Regions from separate parts of the Bacillus cereus group sp. RP37 genome, predicted to be linked through region 2. Evidence: riboswitches for the same ligand, from Rfam matches in the RefSeq annotation. Region 2 holds a riboswitch; each other region holds the start of a gene.

Region 1 (4,302 bases), 1.3 Mb from region 2:
ATTTAGAAGGGTCATTCATTAATGGCTCTAAAAGTTTTAAATTGTTCTTAAAGTCACCTTTCAGAGCTCCTATTTTTTTAGCCCAAGGAAGTCTTGGTCTTGTACCTTCGGAAACTAATCTCCTAATGTGGCTGTTTTCGTCATGAATCCACTGTTGTAATATGTTTAGTGTATCTTCATGATATGTTTCAAGAAAAGGCCGAATGGCATATTCAGCAGTATTCCTTTTTGTTATTTCATACATTGCGTTGAATGAGGTTTCAAAATCGTTAAGCCCATATTTTTCAACGTATTTTGCAATAGGCATGTACATATATCCGTTTGTAAATGTGCCTACTTCTGTTGTATTTTCTGGTCCCAATGTTTTCAGTAATATATGTATTGCTGCATGAAAATCTTTTTGTAAAGCATTGTGTAATTCATCTGCAATTACTTCAATACGCTGCTTTAACTCTAAACTTTCAACTTTACATGTTACGGAAGATACGAAGTTTCTTTTCGAGAAAGTAGGAACGTGTTTACAAATAGAATCAGCCATACTTTCTGCTAATTCTTCATTAAATAAAAATTTCAACGGAACATATTTACCCATGTTTTCACCTCGGTGGTCAAATAAAAACAATTTTTATTTTTTAATCGACAATCCATAAACCAAAGTCTCACTCGGAGTCGTAATACTAAAACCAGTCGTCTTATAATCAAGTTTCACCGTATCACCAGTGTAGTCTTTCGTGAATGAATCCATTTGTACGATAAGCTCTGCATCTTCATATACAACGTCATCTGCATCATATGTATCCCAAATTAAATCCACATCAACGAAAATACTACAAGAGTTTGTCATTGTTCCTCTAATGCGAATGATCTTTTTGTCTTCACGTTCTAATCTATGTATAGCTGCTTTTGCTTCATCAGTAATACGAATGTTCATGGTATCCCAACCTTTATTTATATTTCCTTTATTATTGCAAAAACAGGAGCAATAGGGAAGGGAGAAGCATTGGAATAAAAAACGAGCAAACAAATTTGTTTGCTCGTTTTACTTTATTTTAGTTCACATTTATCAAGTGGAATCACTTTCGTTTTCTTCGTAAATTTATATCCTAACCATAGTACTAAGAAAAGTGGTAAACCGATATAAGAAACGAGTACACCGTTCCAATCGATTGATTCGCCCATAAATGCGCCGTAGTTTTGACCTAAAATTACGATGACACAAAGTGCAAATGCGAAGATTGGACCGAACGGGAACCATTTCGCTCTATATGGTAAGTCTTTTAAATCTTTACCTTGAGCGATATATGCTTTACGGAAACGGTAATGACTAATTGCGATTCCGACCCATGCGATAAAGCCAGACATTCCAGATGCGTTTAATAACCAAATGTATACAACACCGTCACCGAATAATGAGGCAATAAAAGCGATACTACCGACAATTGACGTTACGATTAATGCGTTAACAGGTACACCGCGGCTATCTAATTTACCAAGAAACTTTGGTGCTTTTCCCTGGCGAGCTAGATCCCAAAGCATACGAGTTGATGCATACATACCAGAGTTACCAGCAGACAGTACTGCCGTTAAAATAACAGCGTTCATAACAGAAGCAGCAAAGGCAACGCCCGCTTTTTCAAAAATAAGTGTAAATGGACTTACTGTTACATCGCTTGCAGCAAGGCTTTCAGTCGTATAAGGAATTAATAAACCGATAACGAGAATCGCAAGGATATAGAATAAAAGAATACGCCAAAAGATCGAGCGAATTGCTTTTGGAATGTTACGCTCTGGATCAGCAGTTTCACCAGCAGCTACTCCTAATAATTCAGTTCCTTGGAAGGAGAAACCAGCAGCCATAAATACACCGATAATTGCCATAATGCCGCCATTAAATGGTGCATCTGCAACAGTGAAGTTTTTAAAGCCAACAGATTCGCCGCCCATAATTCCAAAAATCATCATGAAGCCGACAATTAAAAAGATAATAATAGTAACTACTTTAATAAGTGCGAACCAATATTCAGATTCACCAAACCCTTTAACAGATAAATAGTTTAAAAGGAAAATAATAGCTAAACATAATCCACTCCAAATAAGAGAAGGAGTATCTGGGAACCAAAATTTCATAATTAATGTTACAGCAGCTAGTTCAGCAGCAATTGTAATGGCCCAGTTATACCAATAGTTCCATCCAAGTGCAAAGCCAAGTGATGGATCAACAAACTTTGTTGCGTACGTACTAAAAGATCCAGTAACAGGCATGTAAGCTGCGAGTTCAGCTAAGCTTGTCATTAAAAAGTAAACCATAATTCCAATTGCGGCGTATGCAATTAATGCACCGCCAGGACCAGCAGAATGGATAACACCACCGCTAGCAAGAAATAGTCCGGTACCGATTGTACCACCGAGAGAAATCATCGTAAGGTGACGAGATTTTAATCCGCGTTTTAATTCACCCTGTCCTTGTGTAGTTTGCGTTTTAGAGGTAGATTGATTTGTTGCGCTATTCATGTTCAACACTCCTTTTCTTGTAGGTTAGGAAGGAGCGGGGGAGAAAAATACAAAAAACCGCCAAAGGAATTTGGCGGAACGTTTCACAAATAACCACCCCATCATACCCTTCCGTTAAGATAGCACCCCACGTTTACACGGTAATTTTGTAAACGTGACAGTTCTGTTCCTTTCGGAGACAGCCCCAGCTTATACTTCCAGAGAAGAAATATAAACTTCGGCAACTTTTCCTTTCAAACGAAGTCAGGGACATTCTCAGTGTCTCGTCCGTTTTACTTTTAAAAGTCGCAACCTCTACCTCATCGGATTGATGAGGATTTTATATATTGCTAAGATTTTTAATATATGGCAATTGTAATGAGTTTCTGAATATATTGCAAGATATTTTGTTAGGAAAAGTCAAAAAATATCGGTTATTGTATAGGAAACGCTTGCAAAACTCCACCCGAACCTACTGTTATGTAACAAAAAATAAAGAAAGAAATTGTTATACAAATGTTTCGCAAAAAATATTGGAAAACCCTTTAAAAATAAAAGAAAATTCTGAAAATATAATTCGACATAACTATTAAAAGAGGATTATTCCTTAAATTCGTTTCAAAGAATAAGTATAAATTTGATAAATAGAATGAATATTCTTTTTATTTCTGATAAAATTGAGGTATTGTTTAATTGAAAAGGGGAAATCAACATGAAATTAGAAACAGAAAGGCTCTATATAGTGCCGTGTACAAAAGAGAGTATTCACGTTGCTAACGAGCAAGGATATAATAGTGGTCCACATATTGTAGGGCATGTAGAAAATATAAAGCAAGATAAGGATTTATTACCTTGGGGCGCGTGGTATGTCATTCGAAAAGAAGATGACATCGTTCTAGGTGATGTAGGGTTTAAAGGGAAACCAAATGAGGAACATACAGTAGAAATTGGTTATGGATTTATTGAGAAATATTGGAATAAAGGGTATGCAACAGAAGCTGTAAGAGAATTAATAAATTGGGCTTTTCAAACAGAACAGGTAGAAACAATTATTGCAGAGACACTTCTAGAAAATGATGGATCGATTCGTGTATTAGAGAAATTACATATGAAAAGAATTGGCACTACAGAGACAATGATAAATTGGAGAATGGAAAAATAAAAAATACCGCTCGAAGTATATCGGGCGGTATTTTTATCGTTATGGTAGCATTTGCTTTTGATCATTCGGATATCCGGCGGTCGATGCGTTAGAATGTTTGGAATGATTGCGAACAGCAATGAAAATAGAAATAATAACGACAAGACCAACTGCCACGTAAGAAAGTGAAATAATAGTTGGATCCACTTTAAATGTAGTAAGCAGTGTACGAATGTTTGTAAAGATAATAAGGCCACCAACTAATACGCCAAGTAAATGAGAAGGTACGATGCGCACTAACCACGCGGCGATTGGTGCCGCAACGATACCACCGAGCATGAGAGAAAATACCCAAACCCAACTTACTTGTTCCCAGCCAAGTGAAATGAAAAATCCAATTGTTGCAGCGAGTGAAACAGGAAATTCACTCGTATCTACAGAGCCGATAACTTTTCTAGCTTCGTTTCCTCTTGCTAAAAGTACAGGTGTCGTAATTGGACCCCAGCCACCACCACCAGTTGAATCAACGAATCCAGCGAATAAGCCAAGCGGAACAAGCTGTTTAGCAGACATACGTTTCTTTGAAGTGACAATTTGTTTTTGAATGATGAATCGTAATAAAATATAAACCCCTAAAGTAAATAAAAATACGGAAATGTACGGTTTAATTA
Region 2 (4,302 bases):
GAATGAGTTCCGATCGTTTTTTAATAGAAAAGATATATATGATAAGAAGTGAGAAGAGTCCGTTATATTTCCTAGGAAAGGGTATAACAAGTAATTGAATTGTTTTATAATGATTTTGGGATGTTGATAGTATGTTAAAAAGTTCAAACAAGCATAACCCCGTTCTAAAGCTAGGACGGGGTTAAAAATCTAAGTTTTATTCAACAATAGTGCTCTTTTTATTGAATAAGAATTTTCTTCAAATATTTTCACTTCAGTAAAGGTTTTTTATAAAACATCACCTACTTATTTGTTACCGAGTTCTTCCGCTAAACCGATTAAAATTCCTTCGGTTCCACGAATGTAGCAGAGTCGATACGAGTTCTCATACTGAACTACTTCGCCAACGAGCTCTGCACCATGCTTAGTAAGTCTGGATACCATTTCATCAATGTCTTCAACGGTGAACATGACGCGCAGATAACCGAGGGCGTTTACAGGAGCTGCCCGGTGATCTGCTATAGTAGGTGGGGTGAGAAATCGCGAAAGTTCAATTCGGCTGTGACCATCTGGCGTAACCATCATAGCAATCTCTACGCACTGGGAACCGAGTCCTGTTACGCGACCAGCCCATTCACCTTCAACAGTAGCTCGCCCTTCGAGATTCAAGCCAATCTCCTCGAAGAAAGAGATTGCGTTATCAAGGGATTCTACAACGATGCTGACATTGTCCATTCGTAGTAATCTGTTGTTTGTCATAGTCTTTATCTCCTTATATGTATAAATTTATTATCTAATTATCCTTATAATTATACTAAAATCTCTTCTAAACAAAAAACACCTTGTCACAGTGTAGGAAAATGTGACAAGGTGTTTTCGGGTATAGTATATAACACCTTGTTAACGAACAACACTTCCTAAATCCTCTACTATTGAAATATGCGCGAACTTTATTTCGTGAATGCTATCATTTCAAGAATTTGATAATGTAGTTGCTATTCGATAAAATAACTTCGAGTTTCCCACAAAATATTCCTATCCTGTACGCAAATGGCTCGATTGTTGTAAATAACTTTCTTGTCACTCTATACAAAGCAAACAGCTTTCTATTTATATAGGAAGGAAATAGATTAATATGGGTTTGTAAGCTGTAATCCAAATGTAAAATTAACTCATCTGAACCAAAGGCTCAACTTTCGCCATAAATGATTGATGCAGTGCCTCCACACCTGTTACTAAATGAAGGCGGTCAATAACGACAGACACTTTAATTTCTGATGTACTTACCATTTTAATATGAATATTTTCTTCTTTTAAAGTAGTGAACATATTCGCAGCGACACCTGGGTTAGATACCATACCTGATCCTACAATTGATACTTTTGCTAAATGATTTTCATATTCTACAGATTCATAGTGTAGTGTTTCTTGATTTTGTTCCAATACCTCTAAAGTTTCTCTTAAATCATTAGAGTGGATTGAGAAGGAGAGGTGAACAGTTCCTTCATTTGTAATACTTTGAATGATGATATCTACATTAATATGTGCCGCTGCTAATGTAGAGAAAACTGTTGAAAGTGCACCTTGTTCCAATCCTTTCATTGTGACGCGTGTAATATTATCTTCAAATGCAATACCTTTAACGATTGATTGTTGTTCCATGTTACATTCTCCTTTTACAATTGTTCCGTTTTCTTGTTCCATACTTGAGCGAACTTCTAAAACGACATTATGATTTTTAGCAAACTCAACCGCACGCGGGTGTAATACACCAGCACCGAGGTTTGCAAGTTCTAACATTTCGTCATAAGAAATTTCATCTAATTTATAAGCGTCTTTTACAACTCGTGGGTCCGTCGTGTATACGCCTGTCACATCCGTGTAAATATCACATTTTTTTGCTTTCAGTGCAGCGGTTAATGCAACAGCAGTTGTATCAGAGCCACCGCGTCCAAGTGTTGTAATTTCATGTTCTTCACTGACTCCTTGGAACCCAGCTATAATAACAATCGTGCCTTCGGCAAGATAAGATTGAATACGATCTGTATGAATGTCAGTAATCCGTGCATTACTATGTACAGATTCTGTCGTAATACCAGCTTGCCATCCTGTTAATGAAATTGCATGATAGCCTTTTGCTTGCAGTGCCATCGTTAATAATGAAATAGTTACTTGTTCTCCTGTAGATAGAAGCATATCCATTTCACGTTTACTTGGATTTTCTGTAATAGCGTTAGCGAGTGCGACAAGTTCATCCGTGCTTTTTCCCATTGCTGAAACGACAGAGACAATGCTATGACCTCGTTCATATTCTTCAATAATTAAATTTGCTACATGTTGAATGCGTTCGACGCTTCCGACAGAAGTGCCACCAAATTTTTGAACAATTGTTTCCATTACAAATTCCTTCTTTCGTCTATTTTTAAGAATAGATTAGGAAATATATAAATCCCAATACTCCTGTAGTTACCAGAAAGACAAACAAAAAACACCATCTCAAATAAGTGAGGATGGTGCTGTTACAGGAAAAGGGAAACAGAAAACGGAGCTAATAAAAAAACCGCCAAAAAAGGAATATCATAAAAAATGATATCTCTTTTTTGTAGATAGCTCTTCATACGTACACGTCTGTACATATGACAGTTCTGTTTCTATTCGAAAACAGCCCCAATTGATAAATGCAGAGAAATTTATCAATTTCGGCAATACTTCCTTTCATCTAAGTTCATAGACATCTCTGTGTCTCCATTAGACTACTCATAAGTATCGCAACCTCTATCTCACGTTTTAGGCGAGAGTGTTTGATTTATGAAGTTGTTGGTAACATTTGTTTTATAATAATTTAAATTTTTCGGGGAATCAAGTGTTTTATATATATTTTAAAAATTCTTTCTTTTTTTATGGGGAAGTTTGTGAAAAATGTAGCAAAATAAATTCATTGCATGTACATTAAATTTATAGTGCATTGGAGGTGGAAGAATGAAGAGGGAAAAGCCTATTTATGTTTCGGCAGAAATGAACACAACAATGGAGAAATTATGGGAATATACGCAGGAACCAGATATACATACAGAGTGGGATGCCCGCTTTACTGAAATTTCTTATTTAGAGAAAAAAGAAGGAGAACCACAGAAGTTTTTATATAAAACAAAGATCGGATTTGGACTTGAAATAGCTGGAGAAGGGGAATCAATAGGTGAGATAAGAAAAGAAACGGGTGAAAGAATTTCTTCTTTAAAATTTTGGACAGATAGTAAATTATCTCTTATTCAAATAGGGCGTGGTTATTGGAAGTATACACCGACCGAAGAACACATTCATTTTGAGACGCAATATGATTATGATACGAGGTTTGGTCGTATAGGGAGTGTAATAGATTCCTATATGTTTCGTCCGTTATTAGGTTGGGCGACAGCTTGGAGTTTTGATGCTTTAAAATTATGGTTAGAAAAGGGACTTCATCCTAGATTACTAATTAGAAAAACAATGACATATTGGCTCGTATGTTTTTTATTTGCTTTTGTATGGATGTATCAAGGGATAGTGCCGAAACTAGTTTTTACTCATTCAGAAGAAGTAAAGATGCTATCTGTGATGATTGGTTCAACTGAACATAGTATTTTTGTACTTAAAATAATTGGATTGCTAGAAATTATTTTTGGTGTCATATGGCTGTTGCCATTTCCAAAACAAAAAGTATTTATCGTACATATTTTTATGTTAATAGCCTTAATGATAGCGGCAGGATTTACGAATATCGTAAGCTTTACAGAGCCGTTTAATCCAATTACATTAAATATCCTACTGATAGGGTTATCGATTGTTGGTTATATAAATAGTTTTAATTTACCAAGTGCAAAAAATTGCAAGAGGACGAGAAAGGGATAATGTATGGCTAATATTTATGAGAGATTACTAGGAGATACTTATAAAAAACTTCATCCAGAATTACAGAAGCGGTATGCGATTACAGAAGATAATAGTTTCACAGGGGAAGGAAAGATGGATGAAATTTATGGAGGCTCTTTTTTCGTAAAATTAATATTAAAAATTGCATCGAAATTCCGTATGTTTTTCTCTGAGCGGGGGAAGGAAGTGCCATTTACAATACATAATACTGCTGAGCGAGATGAACATGGACATGAACTTGTGCGGTGGAATCGTACTTTTTATTTTCACAATAAGAAAAGATATTTTAATGCCGTTATGCAGTTGGATGAAGAGAATAATGAAATTGTGGATTGTTTTGGTGAACCGCACATACTTGTTTCTACATTGAATTTTCATATTGATGAGGTGGGGGCAATGCATATTTCTTCAAAG
Region 3 (4,302 bases), 320 kb from region 2:
CCACGTTTCATACGTCAACATGTTTTTTCCCCCTGTAAAAGCAAAAAGACGGTTTTAACCTCATAAAATAGGTTAAAACCGCCTCTAGTTTTTCTAGTCAGCGCTTTTTTTACTTTAAACGTACTTTTTCACTTTTCTCTAATTGAATGACTTTCCCATCTTGCACAACAATTGTAATTGAACCATATTTCATATCAGCAAGCATCGCTTGAATTTTCTCAGATACTTCCTCAAAATGTTCCCGTACGCTCACGCGAACAGCCCCCCTTTTTTATTCATAAAAAAAATCTTTCCCATTTCGAAAAGACTGTTCGGTAATATATTTTACCTTATCTTTCAAAATGGATTCCATTTTGCTGGATTTAGCACCTTGCTTTCTATAAGCAGGTTGCCGAGCTTCGTTGGGCCAGTTCCCTCCGCTTCTCTTGATAAGCTTTGTATTTGTATTTTATCACAATTCTGATTTTTTTCAATCCTAGTTTTCCGATATATTTTATTTATTTTATACCACCATTTAGAGGCCGTACAATTCTTACCTCAAAATCCAGCAAGAGAAAAGTGCCTTGCTGCCTGTAAACGCCCAATTGATGGGGACTAATAATTAGTGGGGAATGCCCACACTGATTATAGTTTCACTTTATAAAAAAGGAATTGCCCCTCAGAACAACTCCCTTTCCTTACTTAAACAAGTTCTTTAATACGTATGCGATCGTTCCCAATAATATTTTCATATGTTTCACGCTCTACAACAATTTGTGATGTTCCGCCTTTCGCGAAGACGACAGCTGGTCTACGAATCCGATTATAATTATTTGCCATCGAGTACCCATATGCCCCTGTACAAGAAATCGCTAGTAAATCGGCAGAAGCCACTTTCGGTAGAGTAATATCCCAAATCAACATATCTCCACTCTCACAGCACTTCCCAGCAATCGAAACGATTTCCGCATTCTCATCATTCCCTCGATTCGCTAACATCGCTTCATAACGAGCGTTATATAAAGCTGGTCTTAAATTATCAGTCATCCCACCATCCACTGATACATATTTCCGAATACCAGGAATGTCTTTCACAGATCCGACTGTATAAATTGTCGTTCCAGCATCACCTACAATACTACGGCCTGGCTCAACCCATATTTCTGGCAATGGATAATTACATACTGTAAATTGTTCTCTCACTGCATTTGTTACAGCTCGCACATATGTCTCAAGAGTTAATGGTGTATCTGACTCTGTGTAGCGTATTCCGAATCCTCCGCCCACATTTAGCACTTTTACTACATAGTTCGTTCGCTCTCTCACTTCTTCTAAAAATTGATGAAGAACTTCAATCGCTCGAACAAATCCAGCCGTTTCAAATATTTGCGATCCGATATGTGAATGAATTCCTAACACATTATAATTTGATTTTTGTAAAGCAAGTTCAATTGCTTGCATCGCTTGACCATTCGAAACGCCAAATCCAAATTTCGAATCATCTTGACCTGTTGTAATATATTCATGTGTGTGCGCCTCTACTCCAGGCGTTACACGAACTAATATGTTCACAAATTTCCCGTGTTGCACTGCTAAATCATGCAAAATTTCTAATTCCAAGAAATTATCTACGACAAAACAACCAACATTAGCCTGAAGAGCCATCACGATTTCTTCTTCTGTTTTATTATTGCCGTGAAAATGAATACGCGATGCTGGAAATCCTGCTTGAAGCGCAGTATATAATTCTCCTCCAGAAACAACATCTAATGACATATTTTCTTCACGAGCTACTCGGCACATCTCCATGCACAAGAACGCCTTGCTTGCATATGCTACTTGATAAGAGAAACCACTTTCTTTAAAAGCACGATGAAACGCGCGGCACTTTCCTCGAATAGACTCTTCATCGTATACATAAAGTGGTGTGCCGTATTGTTTTGCTAGCTGCGTCGTATCGCACCCTCCAATTTCTAAGTGTCCTTGCCCATTGATTCGGCTCGTGCCGTGTAAATACATTTGAATTCCTCCCTTATTTCCTCTAAAACTCATAACCCCAATCTTCTATTCATTGCAGCACGCTTTTAGATAGACAAAAAACGCGCGGAACAATGTTCACACGCGTTTCTTATTAGGAAAAATATATATTGAAAAAATAAACGAGTTGTTATCTCCTCAAAATAAGAAACCGCATCAACATCTCCAAATAGCTCTCCATAAAATAAATCTTATGACAGTACTACATTTATTCAATGCAGTCCCAATATATGAATAAGATGGTTATTCTTATATTTCGGCAATAGTCCCTTTCAACCTATGATCACAGATTCCATTAAATCTCCCATAGCTTACTCTTTCCTATCGCGGCCTCTACCTTTGAGAGTAGATGAGGTAAGTCTATTTAATTTTCAAACATCTAATTGTTGCTATTAACAATACCAAAGGACCATTTTATTTGTCAAACAATTTTTTATATTGTTTTTTTACAGTTTAGTTTTGTATCATCTGGTAAGCGCTTTACTAAAATCTTTGTCACTTCCCATTCGCCTTCTTCGTTATTAAATATAATCGTTACCTTCTCAAATGGTGGAGCAATTTTCCCAGCAACTCGTTCATACTTCGTCACTTCAATACTCGCTTGAAATAAATATGTACCGCTATACACTTTTTTTAAACTAATAATTTTAGGGCATTGATAAGGCTTCAAACTCCCATATTGTTTTTCAATCGCTTTATTTATTTTCGGAAATAAAACAGAATAAAGGGCATCTTCCATAAGAGGTGCATCATATTGGGCTACTGACACACTCGGTGAAGCAAAAAGTATAACACTACTGCATACTATAAAATATAATAATTTTCGCATTATAACCTCCGTATTATTACACGATTCTTTCTGCGCACGATAATTATCATACATAGAAACTCCGTTTTATTGTCTCCCTCTGCCCTTTTTCTACTCAATTATTATAAAAAAGCCCACAACTCTCTTTTATTTTCGTATAATGATACTCATAGTATAATAAACATAATAACAAAGGACTGTTCGTATATATAAAATGAGGCGCTAATCAAACCGGCCCACAAGAACTGTCATGCTTTTAGGAGAGGAGTATATTATGCTACAACGTCTGTTTCCAAAACTGCGATTCGCACTCATTGCAGTCGTTTTATTATGGATAAAAACATATATTGTGTACAAGCTAGCATTTGATATTAAAATTGATAATTTCTTTGAAGAATTTATGCTTTTTATTAATCCGCTAGCTGCGTTACTTTTATTTTTCGGTTTTGCTTTATTCGCATCTAAGCACCGAAACAGAATTATAATTGGAATCAGTTTTATACTGTCCTTTATTTTATTTGGAAATGCAATGTTTTATGGGTTTTATAACGATTTCGTTACGTTCCCAGTTTTATTCCAAACAAATAATATGGCTGATTTAGGGACGAGTATAAAAGAACTCTTTACGTATAAAACATTACTTTTATTTGCAGATGCAATTATTTTAATGTTTCTTTCGCGTAAATTTCCGGCATTTTGTGACAAGACGCCGCTTTCTCGCTCTGAGAAGCGAACTTTCTTTAGCGGTGTAACAGCTTTATTAGCACTACAAATTGTTGTTTCAGTTATTTATAAACCACAAATGTTCTCACGCTCATTTGATCGTCAAACAGTCGTGAAAAATTTAGGTTTATACACATATCATCTATTTGATATTACACTTCAATCTAAATCTTCGGCTGAACGTGTATTTGCAAGTGGTGACGGGTTCTCTGAAATTAAAAACTATACAGACTCAAAAGATAAGCAAGTTGATAAAAACTTATTTGGAGCTGCAAAAGGTAAAAATGTAATTTTGATTTCAATGGAATCTACACAAAGTTTTGTTATTAATAAAAAAATAAATGGAAAAGAAATCACTCCATTTTTAAATGAATTTATTAAAGATAGTTTTTATTTCGATAACTTCTATCATCAAACGGGACAAGGTAAAACTTCTGATGCTGAATTTATCGTTGAAAATTCACTTTATCCGTTAGACCGCGGTTCTGTATTCTTTACTCACGCAACAAATGAATATACAGCTACACCAGAGCAATTAAAAAAATACGGATATTCTTCTGCTGTCTTCCATTCAAACGATAAAACGTTTTGGAATCGTGATGTAATGTATCCTGCACTTGGATATGATCGTTACTTTAATTTAAATGATTACACAGGTACAGAACAAATGTCTGTCGGCTGGGGATTAAAAGATAAAGAGTTCTTTGAACAATCTATGCCAAAGCTAAAATCTTTACCGCAACCGTTCTATACAA
Region 4 (4,302 bases), 860 kb from region 2:
AGAAATCATATATAGGACGATGTAAGCAATAGCACCTTTTACGTATATATTTGGAATAAAGTATAGGGCGAAAGCACCGATTAACCCTAAGCGAATATATATACCAAAATAATCATTTCCACGTAAAAATGCTAGTGTATGTAAATAGAAGAAAGTTGCTCTTTTTTTATGTAATAAAGGTTCAATCCAATTTGTAAGCCATTTTCTTTTATTTACTTGCTTATTCAGTTGCGGAACATCGGTGAAAATGCTAGCAAATTGATAAAAACGAACGTCCATTTTCTCTTCTTGTTCGATTATGTAATCCCACGGTATTCGTTTTGTAGGCTGTTTTTTCGTGTATAGAAGCAGGAAAGCAAGTAGCAAGAGCAATCCGCCTAATATGAGAACATTTGCCGAATAAAACAGCATGTAAATGAGTAAGGCGTTACAAGTAATACGGATGATCAGCCATATATTTTTTTCATAACCATCACGCCACATCCAATGTATGTACATGTTCCAAGCTTTCGTAATCATTAAAACGATAAAGATTGTACATAAGAAAGGTACAGTTAATTGTAATGATTGCAGTGCAAGTGGTACGAGAATAAGGAACGTAAATAATAATGGGAAAAGCTGAATGATGTAATTATATAGAAGAGATTTTTTAAAATAAGATGTTAATTTCTCTTCTAGTGCGAGTAAATAGACAGCATCAGGTTTCTGAATAAATGTACGGATAGGGCATCTCGTTATAATGAATGTAAGTACAATCGTGATGAGTAGTAAAGATAGTCCTTTAGAAGGAGCTGTCTTAAGAAACTTTGCGTAATAGTAAGCACCTATACAGGCAACGAAGATAAAGCTATATAGTAAACCGTTAATCATACGTGCAAAGTATGTAATGATATTTTGAATATGTTGTTGGAAGCGACTGCTCCATAACGATTCAATTGACATGTTTTCACCTCTTTGTTCTATTATATATGTTTTACAAAAGAAAAAACGAGCAAATTGCGTTATGCAACTTGCTCGTTTTTCTTTTCGTTATTTTTTTTCTGATCACGATTCATTAATGGATAGAAAGCAAAGCCGATTACGAATAAACCAATTCCGAGAAGGAACGTTTTTATATCGGATGCTCCTGTTTTAATAACCCATAGTGCGTAGCAAAGTGCGATTACTGCGACTATACCATCTGTAATTCTTGCCCGCATTTCATTTTTATATGTTTCACCAGTTGCGACTAGTTTTAACTGGAAGATTGGTGAAACGAGATATGGAATGAGGTAGGCCAGTGTTGATACGGTAATAACGAATGTATAAGCTTCCGCAATAGTTCCTGATAACGTTGAGAATAAGAACACTTGCGACATAATGTTTGTTAATCGTAATGAGTAAATTGGACTTCCTTTTTTATTTGTTTTTGTGAAGAAGGAAGGGAAGAAACCTTCTTTTGCTGCTTGATACGGTACTTCTGAGCTTAATAAAATCCAGCCTAATATAGAACCGAATAGGGAAGTAAGAGCAAGTAATGCCATCAGTTTCCCGCCGCCATGACCCATTGCAGCGTTTAATGCATCTGCTAATGGACGTTCAGAAGCTTGTAATGTATCAACGTGAAGTACACCCATTGTTAAAATTGTAATTCCTAAGTAAATCGCAACTGTAATAAGTAATCCTGCAACTGTTGCGCGTTTTACTGTTTTAGGAGAGGTAGCACGGTTTGATAAAAGTACTGCCGATTCAATTCCGATAAATGCCCAAAGCGTTGTAAGAGCAGCTAAGTTTACTTGTGAAAGAAGGCCGTGTGATACACCTGATTTATCGATCATCGGTGTGTACCATTGTCCAAACTTAGAAGCTTCGAATGCAAATAACGTAACGACGATGAATAAAAGGAATCCAGTTACTTTCGTTGTTGTTGCTAAGAAGTTTAGCTTTCCAGCTCCGCTTACACCGTTTGTTAATATAATATGAGTTCCCCAAAGTAAGATGGAACAAATCGTAAATGTAATTAGTTTTCCGACTTCTATATCGAACGAGCCGATTGAAAAGAGTAGTCGTGTATCTTTCATAATTGGGAAGAAGAGTGATAAATATCCCGCGAAAGATGTAATGATGGCAACGTTACTTGCCCAGTTTGCAACCCAATATCCCCATACCATACTGAAACCAGCCATTTTTTTCTTTTTTGGTGTTGAGAATAAAGCATATGCATGACTTTGTGGTCCTGTCGTTAAATCAGGACGACGAATTGCTAAATTACCGAAAACAAGAGCTAGCATTAAAACACCAAACCCTGTTGTTAACCAAGCTAAAGTGACACCGAGAGGGCTTGCTGTTTGTGCCAACGTACTTGGCACCATGAAAATCCCAGCGCCAACCATGTTACCGACAACGAAAGCTGTTAGTACCCAAAAGCCCCATTTTTTTTGTTGCATAGAAAATACCTCCAAAGTTAGTATAACCAAGTCAAGCGAGGAGATATGTATGTCTTCTTAGTAGAGAAGAGAAGTCCCAAACAAAACAAAAAAAGCACGTAATTTGCCGCTACATGCTTTCTATCTTATAAGAAACCCACGACATACCTCTCGATAGCTCTCCACAAACGAAACGTTTCGTTTGTGACAGTTCTGCACTTATTAAATGCAGACCCAGCAAGCGTGCATGGTGGACACGGGCTTACTTCGGCAATCATTCCTTTCTCATTCCTTCATCAATGCCACTACATCTCCAGAAATGATACTCTTAATGACTGCAACCTCTACCTCACCGAGATACGAATGAGGATTTAAATATTAAATTAACGTCTTTAAGAGTAACAAATGAATTTTTATACGTCAATGGATATAGAAATAATCAGATTATAGGGAAGAGTTTGTGATTAAAAGGGAGAGGGATTGTTATGTAATATTGAATTTTCATAATATAATAAATGTTATTGGCGCTAGAAGATTGAGAAGGGGATGAAGTATATGTCTGTATGTCATAAACATTCAGTAATAGGTGTATTAGATTCGGGAGTTGGGGGATTAACAGTTGCGAGCGAAATTATAAGACAATTGCCTAAAGAGAGCATTTACTATATTGGTGATAATGATCGTTGTCCGTATGGGCCGAGAAGTGTAGAGGAGGTACAATCTTTCATATTTGAAATGGTTGAGTTCCTCAAGCAGTTTCCATTAAAAGCTCTAGTTGTAGCATGTAATACTGGTGCAGCTGCAGCATTGACCGCGTTGCAAGAAGCACTTCCCATCCCGGTTATTGGTGTTATACATCCGGGAGCAAGAGCTGCAATTAAAGTGACAAAGAAAGGGAGAATTGGAGTAATTGGAACTGTAGGTACGATAAAATCTAATATGTACGAACAAGCATTACACGAGCTGGATACATATTTGGAAGTGCATAGTCATGCATGTCCGACTTTAGCTACAGTTGTAGAAAATCAATTAGAAGACACAGCATATGTCATGCAGCAAGTGAAACAAGCTTTACTGCCATTAACGAAGGAAGATATAGATACGTTAATTCTTGGGTGTACGCATTATCCACTTTTAGAGTCCTATATAAAAAAGGAGTTAGGAGAGGCTGTAACGATTATTAGTTCTGCAGAAGAAACAGCGATAGAGTTAAGCACAATTTTACAGCACAAAGGAATTCTGTCTGACAATCTTAATCCGAAGCATCGATTTTTTACAACAGGCTCAGTTTCATCATTTGAACATATTGCTGAGCGATGGCTAGGGTATCAAATTTCTGTAGAAGGTGTGAATTTACCTATGGAAAAACAAATCGTGAAATAAAAAGAAGCTGATCTAAAACTAGATCAGCTTCTACATATAAGATTAAACTAAGTTTAATACAGTTACTTTTTCACGTGTCATAGACTCAAGGCTCTTACGAATACCTTGTGCGCCCATACCTGAACCTTTTACACCGATGAATGGGAAGTGGTCAGGGCCGCGCTCTGTGCGTCCGTTAATTTGAACAGAACCAGTTTCGATTTTGTTAGCAATTGCAAATGCTTTGTTAATGTCTTTTGTGAAGACACTTGCTTGCAAGCCGAACTCTGATTTGTTAGCAATTTCAATTGCTTGCTCATCTGAAGAAACACGGATGATTGGAAGGATTGGGCCGAATGGCTCTTCCCAAGCAACTTTCATTTCTTCTGTTACGTGGTCGATTAATGTTGGGTAAATTAAGTTACGCTCACGTTTGTTACCGATAACGATTGTTGCACCCTTTTCAACAGCGTCGTCAACTAAGCTTTGGACGAAGTCAGCAGACTTGTCGTCGATTAATGGAACGATTGTGCTG

What was found. A riboswitch is a leader RNA that binds a small molecule or an ion and turns the genes downstream of it on or off. The one in region 2 is predicted to bind lysine.
Region 1: another riboswitch for lysine. It lies ahead of QCI44_RS12635 (amino acid permease); the one in region 2 lies ahead of QCI44_RS19320 (aspartate kinase).
Region 3: another riboswitch for lysine. It lies ahead of lysA (diaminopimelate decarboxylase); the one in region 2 lies ahead of QCI44_RS19320 (aspartate kinase).
Region 4: another riboswitch for lysine. It lies ahead of QCI44_RS23910 (amino acid permease); the one in region 2 lies ahead of QCI44_RS19320 (aspartate kinase).

Annotation. Positions count from the first base shown of each region.
Region 1 is NZ_JARVHP010000001.1:2,379,486-2,383,787, forward strand. Features, by position in the region: gene QCI44_RS12625 (DNA alkylation repair protein) at 1-592, opposite strand, end outside; gene QCI44_RS12630 (iron-sulfur cluster biosynthesis family protein) at 626-931, opposite strand; gene QCI44_RS12635 (amino acid permease) at 1,045-2,511, opposite strand; lysine riboswitch at 2,624-2,816, opposite strand; gene QCI44_RS12640 (GNAT family N-acetyltransferase) at 3,203-3,652, shown strand; gene QCI44_RS12645 (sulfite exporter TauE/SafE family protein) at 3,692-4,302, opposite strand, start outside.
Region 2 is NZ_JARVHP010000001.1:3,665,233-3,669,534, reverse strand. Features, by position in the region: gene QCI44_RS19330 (helix-turn-helix domain-containing protein) at 1-52, shown strand, start outside; gene QCI44_RS19325 (VOC family protein) at 286-738, opposite strand; gene QCI44_RS19320 (aspartate kinase) at 1,147-2,376, opposite strand; lysine riboswitch at 2,579-2,765, opposite strand; gene QCI44_RS19315 (DoxX-like family protein) at 2,959-3,867, shown strand; gene QCI44_RS19310 (DUF4166 domain-containing protein) at 3,871-4,302, shown strand, end outside.
Region 3 is NZ_JARVHP010000001.1:3,982,636-3,986,937, forward strand. Features, by position in the region: gene QCI44_RS20980 (phosphoadenylyl-sulfate reductase) at 1-21, opposite strand, end outside; gene QCI44_RS20985 (YezD family protein) at 110-253, opposite strand; SAM riboswitch class I at 327-435, opposite strand; gene lysA (diaminopimelate decarboxylase) at 682-1,998, opposite strand; lysine riboswitch at 2,179-2,360, opposite strand; gene QCI44_RS20995 (DUF3888 domain-containing protein) at 2,450-2,845, opposite strand; gene QCI44_RS21000 (LTA synthase family protein) at 3,099-4,302, shown strand, end outside.
Region 4 is NZ_JARVHP010000001.1:4,525,677-4,529,978, reverse strand. Features, by position in the region: gene QCI44_RS23915 (ABC transporter permease) at 1-942, opposite strand, end outside; gene QCI44_RS23910 (amino acid permease) at 1,002-2,426, opposite strand; lysine riboswitch at 2,573-2,760, opposite strand; gene racE (glutamate racemase) at 2,961-3,788, shown strand; gene gapN (NADP-dependent glyceraldehyde-3-phosphate dehydrogenase) at 3,831-4,302, opposite strand, start outside.